DNA from 2 places in the Sphingomonas sp. DMC8 genome. Region 1 is predicted to be linked to the other one. Evidence: predicted binding sites of a transcription regulator. Region 1 holds the regulator's gene; the other holds the start of a gene.
The links. The regulator LexA, encoded in region 1, represses DNA repair genes until DNA is damaged. The targets are predictions, from matches to a motif close to GTTCCNCNCTTGTTCT.
Positions count from the first base shown of each region.

Region 2: the regulator LexA is predicted to act here: its motif matches at 2,857-2,872, upstream of ACT53K_RS01430 (ribonucleoside-diphosphate reductase subunit alpha).

Region 1 covers NZ_JBQUYV010000002.1:511,532-516,837, forward strand. The annotation lists gene ACT53K_RS06400 (ComEC/Rec2 family competence protein) at 1-1,192, shown strand, start outside; gene bla (subclass B3 metallo-beta-lactamase) at 1,189-2,049, shown strand; gene lexA (transcriptional repressor LexA) at 2,079-2,753, opposite strand; gene ACT53K_RS06415 (molybdopterin molybdotransferase MoeA) at 2,811-3,995, opposite strand; gene ACT53K_RS06420 (PilZ domain-containing protein) at 4,036-4,989, opposite strand.
Region 2 covers NZ_JBQUYV010000001.1:289,617-294,922, forward strand. The annotation lists gene ACT53K_RS01420 (DUF2171 domain-containing protein) at 1-190, shown strand, start outside; gene ACT53K_RS01425 (endonuclease domain-containing protein) at 361-726, opposite strand; gene ACT53K_RS01430 (ribonucleoside-diphosphate reductase subunit alpha) at 887-2,779, opposite strand; gene ACT53K_RS01435 (AraC family transcriptional regulator) at 3,212-4,099, opposite strand; gene ACT53K_RS01440 (amidase) at 4,237-5,306, shown strand, end outside.

The DNA of each region.
Region 1 (5,306 bases):
TACCTGGCTGACCGGCGGACAGGTGCCGACAATACGATCCTGCGTCGCATCGCTGCTCGTGCTCGCGGCGCTCACCCTGGGGCGCGAGGCAGTGACGCTGCGCCTGGTCGCGGCAGGGGCGGTGGTGGTGCTGTGCTGCTGGCCGGAGGCGCTGGCTGGTCCCAGCTTTCAGCTGAGTTTCGCTGCGGTGGCGGCGATCATCGCGCTGCACGAAAGCCCGCATATGCGCGGCTGGTTCGAAGCGCGGGAAGAATCGCGCGTCGCTGCCACGGCGCGGGCGGGCGTATCGCTCTTGCTGACCGGCTTGCTCGTCGAACTGGTGCTGATGCCGATAGGCTTGTTCCATTTTCACAAGGCCGGTCTGTACGGTGCGGTCGCCAATATCATCGCCATACCGCTCACCACTTTTGTCGTGATGCCGCTGGAGGCAGGCGCTTTGCTGCTCGACCTCGCGGGGCTGGGGGCCCCTTTGTGGTGGCTGACCGCGCGGGCGCTCGACTTGCTGTTGTGGCTCGCCCATGCCGTTGGCGACGCGCCCGGCGCAGTGGCGGCATTGCCCGCGATGCCGACAGGCGCCTTCGCCCTGATCGTGGCCGGCGGCTTGTGGCTGGGCTTGTGGCGCACAAGGGTGCGGATCGCCGGTTTCGCGGCAATTTTACTGGGAGCCTTGTGGGCGCTGCTGACACCGGCGCCTGATCTGCTGGTAACCGGCGACGGCCGCCATGTTGCCGTGCGCACGGCCGACGGGCGGCTCGCGCTATTGCGGGACCGCACCGGCGACTTCACGCGCGCGGCGCTGGGGGAGAATGCAGGGGTGGAAGAAGCCGGGCTCGACCTGCTCGATGGCCGTCCTGAGGCGCGGTGCAGCCAGGATGCCTGCGTCGTAGATCTGACGCGCGGCGGTCGGCGTTGGCGCATCGCCGCTACGCGCAGCGCCTATCCGCTGCGCTGGGCCGACATGGTCGCGCTATGCGGAACGAGCGATCTGGTAATCAGCGAACGCAGGCTGCCGCGCGCGTGCCATCCGCGCTGGCTGCGGCTCGACCGCACCACGCTGGCCCAAAGCGGCGGGGTCGCGATCCGCCTTGCCGACGGCACCGTTCGGACCGTTCGCGGGGAGGGAAGACAACCCTGGCTTGACCCGCCGACGGTGCAGCCGCCATTCGCGGGGAAAGGAGTGGAAAGACGATGATCCGCAAGATGATGCTCGCAATCGCGCTGACCGTTGCACCTGCGGCCGCGGCGCAGACCGACTGGGCGAAGACACGGGCCGAATGGAATCAGCCCGTGGCGCCCTTCCGTATTCTGGGCAATGTCCATTATGTGGGCACCGCGGGCATCGCTGCCTATCTCATCACGAGCCCGCAGGGGCATATCCTTATCGATGGCGGCATGCCCGAAAGCGCGCCGCTGATCGCTGCGAACATCGAGAAGCTCGGCTTCAAACTGAGCGACGTGAAGATTTTGCTGATCAACCACGCGCATTGGGACCATGCGGGCGGCCTCGCCGAGCTGAAGCGCAGGACTGGCGCGCGGTTGCTGGCAAGCGCTGCCGAGGTACCGGCGCTGGAGCTTGGTCGATCGGACTATCGCCCCGACATTTCCATCACTGCGCCACCCGTGAAAGTCGACGGCGTTCTTGCCGACGGGCAGGAAATTCGCCTGGGCACCAACACGCTGGTAGCGCACCTCACGCCCGGTCACACCAAAGGGTGCACCAGCTTCACGCTGGAAGTCCCCTCGGGCGGCGACAGTCTGACGGTATTGTTCGCCTGCAGCCTCACCGTTGCCGACCAGCCACTGACGCCCGGGCATGGCTATGACGCTGCACCGGCCGATTTCCGCGCCACCTTTGCCAAGCTCGGCGCGATGCAAGCGGACGTTTTTCTGAGCTATCACCCGTCGCAGTTCGATTTCGACGCAAAACGCGCAAAACTGCTCGCCGGAAATCCGGAGGCTTTTGTCGATCCCGGCGAATTACACCGCCGCGTCGAGGCTGCCCAGACGGACTTTGAGGCGGAACTGCAGCGATCGACCCCGAAAAAGTGACGATCGCTGCCCAGCGTCCCGCCCGCTCGTCAGTATCGCCGCAACAATCCAGCCAGGCGCCCCTGCACGCGAATCTGGTCGGGGCGGTAGCGCTGCGGGGAATAGTCGCGGTTGGCGGGATCGAGGCGGACCATCGATCCTTCCTTGCGGAAATATTTGAGCGTCGCCTCCGCATCGTCGATCAATGCGACAACGATCTCGCCCTCGCGGGCGGTTTCGGTCCGGCGGATCAGCGCATAGTCGCCATCGAGGATACCGGCTTCGACCATCGAGTCGCCCGCGACTTCCAGCGCATAATGTTCACCCGAACCGAGCAGCGCGGCGGGAACCGGCAGCATGGTCGAGCCTTCGAGCGCCTCGATCGGGGTACCGGCGGCGATACGGCCGTGCAGCGGAATTTCCACCACGTCGTTCGCCGGCGCAGGCACGGTGGCCGCCGGTGCGGCGGGCGCGCTGACCTTCGGCTTGGGCGCGGGCTTGCGCTCACCCCGCTCCGGCATGCGCAGCACTTCGAGGGCGCGCGCGCGGTTCGGCAGGCGACGGATGAACTCGCGTTCCTCCAGTGCGCTGATCAGGCGGTGCACACCTGACTTGGACTTAAGGTCCAGCGCCTCCTTCATCTCCTCGAACGAGGGCGATACGCCCGTTTCGTTCAGGCGATCGGCGATGAAGCAGATCAGCTCGTGCTGCTTGCGCGTGAGCATCCAATCCTCCGGGTCTAGAACAGACTGGGAACGTTTATGCAATGTTCCGGGCGCGTGTCAAGCGATGTCGAGGATTTCCAGGGAGTCGCCTGTTTTTGCGGGGCCCGCACCGGGTTCGCGGACGATCAGGCAATTGCTGCGGGCCAGTGTCCGCAGCATCGAGCTGTCCTGGATCGTGGAGGCAAATACCCGCCCGTCGACCAGTACGGCACGTAGATAATCGGTGCGGTCGCCATTGGCGGGCAGGTCTTCGCCTAGCAGGGCGGGGCGCGTATGCGGAAAAGGATCCGCCGCGCCGGCAATATGCGCGATGAGCGGCCGCACGAATAGCAGCGCGGTGACGAACACCGATACCGGATTGCCCGGCAGCCCCACCACGGCAGTCGTGCCGCGACGGCCCGCCATCATCGGCTTGCCCGGGCGCAGCGCGATTCGCCAGAAATCGATGACGGCGCCGGCCGCTTCCAGCGCGGGCCGGACGAGATCATGGTCGCCGACCGAGGCGCCGCCGGTGGTGACGAGAATATCGGCATCGACGCTGGCGAAGCTGCGCGTGAGCTGCGCGACGTCATCGGGAAGAATACCCAGGTCGATGATCGTCACTGGCAGGTCGGCCAGCAAGGCGGCGAGCATCGCCCGGTTCGATTCGGGCATTTGCGCCGGGCCGACCGGTTCGCCCGGCGCTACCAGCTCGTCGCCGGTCGAGGCGATCGCTACCCGCACGGGCGCGCGTACCGGCAAGGTCGCGTGGCCTGCCGCCGCAGCGAGCGCTAGCCGTGCCGCCGTCACGCGCTCCCCCGCGGCGATCAGCCGTTCGCCTTCCGAGAAATCCAGCCCACGCCTGCGCACGTTCCGGCCGCGCGCGGCGGGGCCTTCGCCGGCCAGCAGCAGACGGTCGCCCTCGCGCGCAGCCTCTTCCTGCACCAGCACGGTGTCGGCCCCGGCAGGAAGCGGCGCACCGGTGAATATCCGCACGGCTTCCCCCGGCCCGATGCTGCCGGCAAAGCCGCGTCCCGCAGCGCTTTCGCCGATAACCCGAAGCGGCCCCGGCAGATCGGCAAACCGCAGGGCATAGCCGTCCATCGCCGAGAGATCGGCCGAGGGCTGGGTCCGCAGCGCGACCACATCCCCGGCGAGCCACCGCCCGGCCGCTTCCGCGATCGGCACCTGCTCCACGGCGGCGGGCGTGCCCAGCGCCAGCAGGCGCGCCTGAGCCTCGGCGATGGGAAGAAGCGGCGTCATGCCAGTGCCTTGGCCCGGCACGCGGGGGCGTGCAAGCGTTTCAGCCTGCCCGGTTGCCGCCGGACACGCTGCGCAAATCGTCGGGCCGCAGCGGCAGGCGGAATTCGCACAGCGCGCGGTTCTGGCCGGTTTCGACGACGCGGGCGGGGCCGCCGCCGATGCCTGGCAGGGCAATCCATAGCTGCGCGCCCGAGGCAAAGGCATGTCGCGCCTCGAATTCGACCAGATATTGGGTCAGTGCCCGCACCCGGACATTCCACCAGCGGACGCCTTCGCGCACGCGCGCCGCGGCGTCCAGGCGGATCGCCCCCTTGTCGGGGATCAGCAGTTCGCCGTCGGCGTGCGCGCTCGCACCCGCCAGCGATTGCAGCTCCCGCAACCACGGAAGCAAGGTCTGCCAGCCCAGTTCCTCGGCAAAGGCGATGCCCGCGCTCGCGTCGCGCACCCAGCGGACATGCCCGGCCATGGGCCGCAGTCCGTCGAAGATGAGCTGGACCGCGTCGTCCTCGGCCAGCGAGAACCTGCCCTCCACGCCGACGCCGCCCTGCGAGATGTTGCGCGTGGAAACCAGCACCGCGCGGTCGCCGCTGACGATGCCTACGGTCTGGCGCAGCTCGATACGCGGCAGCAGCCGGCGTTCGGCCGGAAGATTGGCGAGATTGCGGGCGAGCATCGCCACCACGTCGATCGGCGTATCGAAGATCAGCCCAGCTTCGCCGCCGTGCGACCAGGCGATATGGCCGGGCAGGCGCAGGCCGTTCGCCAGATCGAGTACTGCCGCCGCCTCGTCGGCTACGGCATCGGCGAGGCGCAGTACCGCGCCGGCTGCGCTCAGCCAGCGGATCGCGCAGTTCTGGCGGGCATCGTCCACCGACAAGGTGCCGCAATCCAACGCGGGCGAATCACTTGCGCCGGCGGAGGGATCGTTCGTGGGAGGATAGGGGCGCTCGCCGCCCAGACTGAAGATTGTATCGGACGTAAGATATTGTCGCATTTGGCCTTCCCGCCCGGTTGTCGCCACTGTGGCGGGGGCCGCTGAAGGGGCCGTTAAGCGAGAGGGTTGCGGAAATACTAACGGGCCGGGAACGGCGCATGCGAGGCGGCGTCGATGCGTGCGCGTCCCTGTTTTCCACCCGCTCCACGCGCGCTCGCCCCGGCGAAAGCGCGGCTCCCGGGGGCAATCGCATGGGTCAGCGGCGCTAAAGGAAACGCTCGTCATCCCGGTTTTCGCCGGGATGACGAGCGTACGGCAGGATGCGCCTCCGTCAGAGCATGTCAGGCTGTCGACGCATAAAGCGAACTGGCAGGAGA
Region 2 (5,306 bases), on a different contig from region 1:
CAAGGTCGAGCATCACCGTATCAAGCTGACCAAGAAGGATTCGGCGGCGCAGGTCGAGGGGGCCGAGGGCAGCCATGAAGGGCACCACCACTACATCCCGCTCGGACTGGTCGCCGAAGTCGAAGGCGACAAGGTGCGGCTGTCCGCCAACGCCGATGTGGCGGTGGAGATTTTCGAAGAAGAGGCGTGAGGGAATGGGGTGGGGGGTGGCGTGGCCACCCTCATCCCTCCCACGCGCTGACGCGCGCGGGTCCCTCCCCTCTCCCAAAGGGAGAGGGGTTTTAGCATCGCCCCACTGTCCCTCTCCCTTTGGGAGAGGGAAGGAGCCGCGAAGCGGCGGGAGGGTGAGGGCGGCCATGGTCACGAGACTTTGCTCTTGAGATGCCGTGCGACCTCAGCAAGCACGCCGTCGGTGTTGCTGAGCACCTCGTGATTCCAGAAGCGCAGCACGGCAAACCCCTCGCGCTCGATGAAGCGCGTGCGGATGGCGTCATATTCCGCAGCCTCCGCATGCTGGCCGCCATCGACTTCGATCACGAGACGTTCCGAGAAACAGAGAAAATCGACCCGATAGGGGCCGATAGGCGCCTGGAAGCGCCACTTTTGGCCGGGCAGCCCTTCCCGCAGAGCGCGGCGGAGGCGCTTTTCGGCATCGGTGGGCATGCGCCGGAGCGCGCGGAGCTGGTCTACCGTACCGGCGGGTTGGTCTTGGTAGAGGCGCATCATCCTCACCCCTCCCACGCGCTGGCGCGCGCGGGCCCCTCCCCTCTCCCAAAGGGAGAGGGGGTTTTGCGCCGCTCCACGGTCCCTCTCCCCTTGGGAGAGGGAAGGAGCCGCGAAGCGGCGGGAGGGTGAGGGTGTATCACCGCCGCCACCATCGCCTAGATCACTGGCACGCCAGGCATTCGTCGTAGTCGGTCGTCTCGCCCAGATCGAACTTCGGCTTTTCGATCGTGTTGTCGGCCTCGACGCCGCCTGCGAAGCCGGCGCGCTGCACCGACTTGGAGCGGAGATAGTAGAGCGACTTGATGCCCAGCTCCCACGCCCGATAGTGGAGCATCAGCAGGTCCCACTTTTCCACGTCCGCCGGGATGAACAGGTTGAGCGACTGCGCCTGGTCGATGAACGGCGCGCGGTCGCCCGCCAGTTCGAGGATCCAGCGCTGGTCGATCTCGAAGCTGGTCTTGTACACATCCTTTTCTTCCTGCGTCAGGAAGTCGAGATGCTGGACCGAGCCGCCCTGCTCGAGGATCGAATTCCATACCGCGTCGGAATTCTTCGACTTATCCTTGAGCAGCTTCTCCAGATACGGGTTCTTGACCGAGAAGGAGCCGCTCAGCGTCTTGTGGGTGTAGATGTTCGCCGGGATCGGCTCGATGCAGGCGCTGGTGCCGCCGCAGATGATCGAGATCGACGCGGTCGGCGCGATCGCCATCTTGCAGCTGAAACGCTCCATCACGCCCATGTCCGCCGCATCGGGGCAGGGGCCGCGTTCGACCGCCAGCGCCATCGACGCTTCGTTCACCTGTGCGCTGATGTGCTTGAAGATACGCAGGTTCCAGCTCTTCGCCATCGCGCCTTCGAACGGTAGCCCGTGCGCCTGCAGGAAGCTGTGGAAGCCCATCACGCCCAAGCCGACCGAACGCTCGCGCTCCGCCGAATAGCGGGCGCGGGCCATTTCGTCGGGCGCGCGCGCGATATAGTCGGTCAGGACGTTGTCGAGGAAGCGCATCACGTCTTCCACGAAGCGCTTGTCCTTGCTCCACTCGTCCCAGGTTTCCAGGTTGAGCGAGGACAGGCAGCACACGGCGGTGCGGTCGTTGCCCAGATGGTCGCGGCCGGTCGGCAGCGTGATTTCCGAGCAGAGGTTCGAGGTCGAGACCTTCAGGCCCAGATCGCGATGATGCTTGGGCATCGTCGAGTTCACGTGATCCGAGAACACGATGTACGGCTCGCCCGTCGCCAGCCGGGTTTCGACCAGCTTCTGGAACAGCGCGCGCGCATCGACCTTGCCGCGGACCGACCCGTCCTTCGGGCTCTTCAGCTCCCATTCGGCGCCGTCGCGCACGGCTTCCATGAAGGCGTCCGGGATCAGCACGCCGTGGTGCAGGTTCAGCGCCTTGCGGTTGAAGTCGCCCGAGGGTTTGCGGATTTCGAGGAACTCCTCGATTTCGGGATGCGAGATGTCGAGATAGCAGGCGGCCGAACCGCGGCGCAGCGAGCCCTGCGAAATCGCGAGCGTCAGCGAATCCATCACGCGGACGAACGGAATGATGCCGCTGGTCTTGCCATTCAGGCCCACCGGCTCGCCGATCCCGCGTACGCTGCCCCAATAGGTGCCGATGCCGCCGCCGCGTGAGGCGAGCCAGACATTCTCGTTCCAGGTCTGGACGATGCCGTCCAGGCTGTCGGGCACTGAATTGAGGTAGCAGCTGATCGGCAGGCCGCGGCCCGTGCCGCCGTTCGACAGCACCGGGGTGGCCGGCATGAACCACAGCTTCGAGATATAGTCATAGAGCCGCTGGGCGTGCGCGGCATCGTCGGCATAGGCAGAGGCGACGCGGACGAACAGATCCTGATAGCTTTCGCCGGGCAGGAGATAGCGGTCGCGCAGCGTTTCCTTGCCGAAATCGGTGAGCAGTGCGTCGCGGGCATGATCGACCTCGACCGGATAGGGTCGGGGCGCAACGGCCTTGCTGTCCAGTTCCTTGCGCACGGCAGGCGCGGCTTCAATGGTGGCGGTGTCGTTCACGCTCGTTTCGGTGTCCCTGAATTCCATGCCTGCAAGCCCCTGTGATGCCCTACGCTGTACGACTCGGGGGGTGTACCCGATGGTAGCACTGTCCGGTTTGCGTAAGAACAAAAAGTGTACGCATTCCCGGCCGCCGGCACGAACAGTCCCGCCTCGCATATGGCTATGCGAACCAAGGTCTACCAGTGCTTGAGCGTGCTCCCCAGTGCAACCACTACAGATTGTGCCAATCCGAGTCCGGGCACAAGACAGTAAATGACTTCTGAATGCAACGGTTCGTCGCTGAAATGACTCGGTTCGTGGCACAGCCGAAACCGGTTACCAGGCGCGACGCACGGACTTTCCTTACCTTCACAAAAGGCAAGGGAACGAACGTGGAACTGCAAATAAATTTACGGGGATGAATCGCGCGGGGCACAACCGCTTGTGGTCGGCCCCGCGCAAGCTGCACCATGGGCGCTATTGGAGCGGCAGATACAGCTCCGTCACCGCTTCATGCTCGGCAACGTCGGGAAAGAAGGTCACGCGACGGGCATAGAGCGGAAAGTCGCCCGGTTCCTCGCCGCTTTCCGGCAGCCAGTTGCGGTATAGGAACAGCGCCGCCGGCTCGAGATTGTCGGCCTGACCCACCACGCGCAGCATCGCGCAGCGCCCGGCCGGAATCAGGCCCGGCTCGATGCCCTGCGCCGGGTCCGCCACCGGATGCGCGGCGCCGGCGCACAGGTCGAGGCGATAGTCCTCGGGTGGCGTCGTGCGCGGGTCGGTGTGGAAGATGGTGTAGGTGGCGCTTGCCGGCGGGCGATGGCCGGTCGACTTGCGCCACGCGATGAATCGGCGGATCGTCTCCCCCAGATGCGCGGGGTCGCCGCGATGGGTCATGAACGCAACCGGCGTGGCTGGAACGTCGAGGATCGTCACGTCGTCCAAGGTGAATCGGGTCTGCATGGTCTGGCTCCTGGCTTGGGTGAGCGGCGCGAGGGCCGCATGCCATGGCTGCCAGTCCGGCGCGGCGCGGAACTGCGACGGCGCCTGCCCGAAGCGCTGGCGAAAGGCCCGGGCAAAGGCCTCGGGCGCTTCGTAGCCGGCGTCAAACGCGATTCCGGTGATCGCCTCGTCCTGCCGATAGGCAAGGCGATACGACGCTCGCTTCATCCGCACGAGCTGGACGTAGCGATGCACCGACAGGCCGAACAAGGCGCTGAACTGGCGGTGGAAATGATGCTTCGAAAACGCCGCGACGCGCGCCAGTGTCTCCAGGTCCAGATCAGCATCCGGGTGCGCGTCGATATGGTCGAGCACCCGCTGCATCCGGTCATGGTAGCGTTCGAGCGGTGTTGGCTGCATCATTTCCTCCGTGGCGCCGCCCTGCTACCGCCCCGCCGCCGCGCCTGCCCGACTGATCTTGCGGAATGTCCGCGCAGGCAGGATTGCACCGCGATTGGGCAATGTTAGGCTGGCCGCCACGACAGCAAAAGGGGGCGGCGATGCGGCTTTGGGGTTTGGCGATAACGGTGGCGGCGGCAGCGTCGGGTCCGGCCTGGGCGCAGCGCGCGGCGCAGGTGGAGGAAGCCCCCGCGACGCGGCTTTGGGTCGATCTCGCGGCCGGCAAGACGAGCAGCGCGGCGATTACCGCCGCCTATCTCGCCCGCATCGAAGCGATCGACCGCAAGGGGCCGACGCTCCGCTCGGTGATCGCCGTCAGCCCCGATGCGCTGGCCCAGGCCCGCGCCAGCGACGCGCGGCGCAAGGCCGGCAAGACGCTGGGGCCGCTCGACGGCATCCCCGTGCTGATCAAGGACAATATCGAGACCAAGGAGCTGCCCACCACCGCCGGCAGCCTGGCGCTGAAGGATAACCGCACCGGCCGCGATGCGCCGCTGGTGGCGCAATTGCGCGCGGGCGGGGCGGTTATCCTGGGCAAGACCAACCTGAGCGAATGGGCGAACATCCGCTCCGACCGGTCGATGAGCGGGTGGAGTGCCGTCGGCGGGCTGGTGCGTAACCCCTATGCGCTCGATCGTTCATCCTGCGGTTCGTCCAGCGGGTCGGGTGCGGCGGTGGCGGCGAGCCTCGCCGCGCTGGCGGTGGGGACGGAAACCGACGGCTCGGTCGTCTGCCCGTCGGCAATGAACGGACTGGTAGGCCTCAAGCCCACGCTCGGGCTGGTCAGCCGTACCCATGTCGTGCCGATCAGCCACAGCCAGGACACGCCCGGCCCGATGGGGCGCAGCGTTGCCGATGTGGCGTTGCTCTTCTCGGCGATGGTCGGCGAAGACCCCGCCGATCCCGCGACCAAGGGCGCGAACGCCTATCGCCAGAACTACGCCACCGGCCTTCGCGCCGATGCGCTGAAGGGCATGCGGGTCGGCTATTGGCGGCCCGACATGGAAGACGCACTCGCCGCCCGGTTCGACAAGGCGCTGGACGAACTCCGCGCGGCCGGTGCCGTGCTGGTGGAAGTAAAGATGCCGAAGCTCGCCGGGTTGGGCGAGGCGGAGAGCCTGGTGCTCCACACCGAACTCAAGGCCGACCTCGCCGCCTATCTCGCCACCAC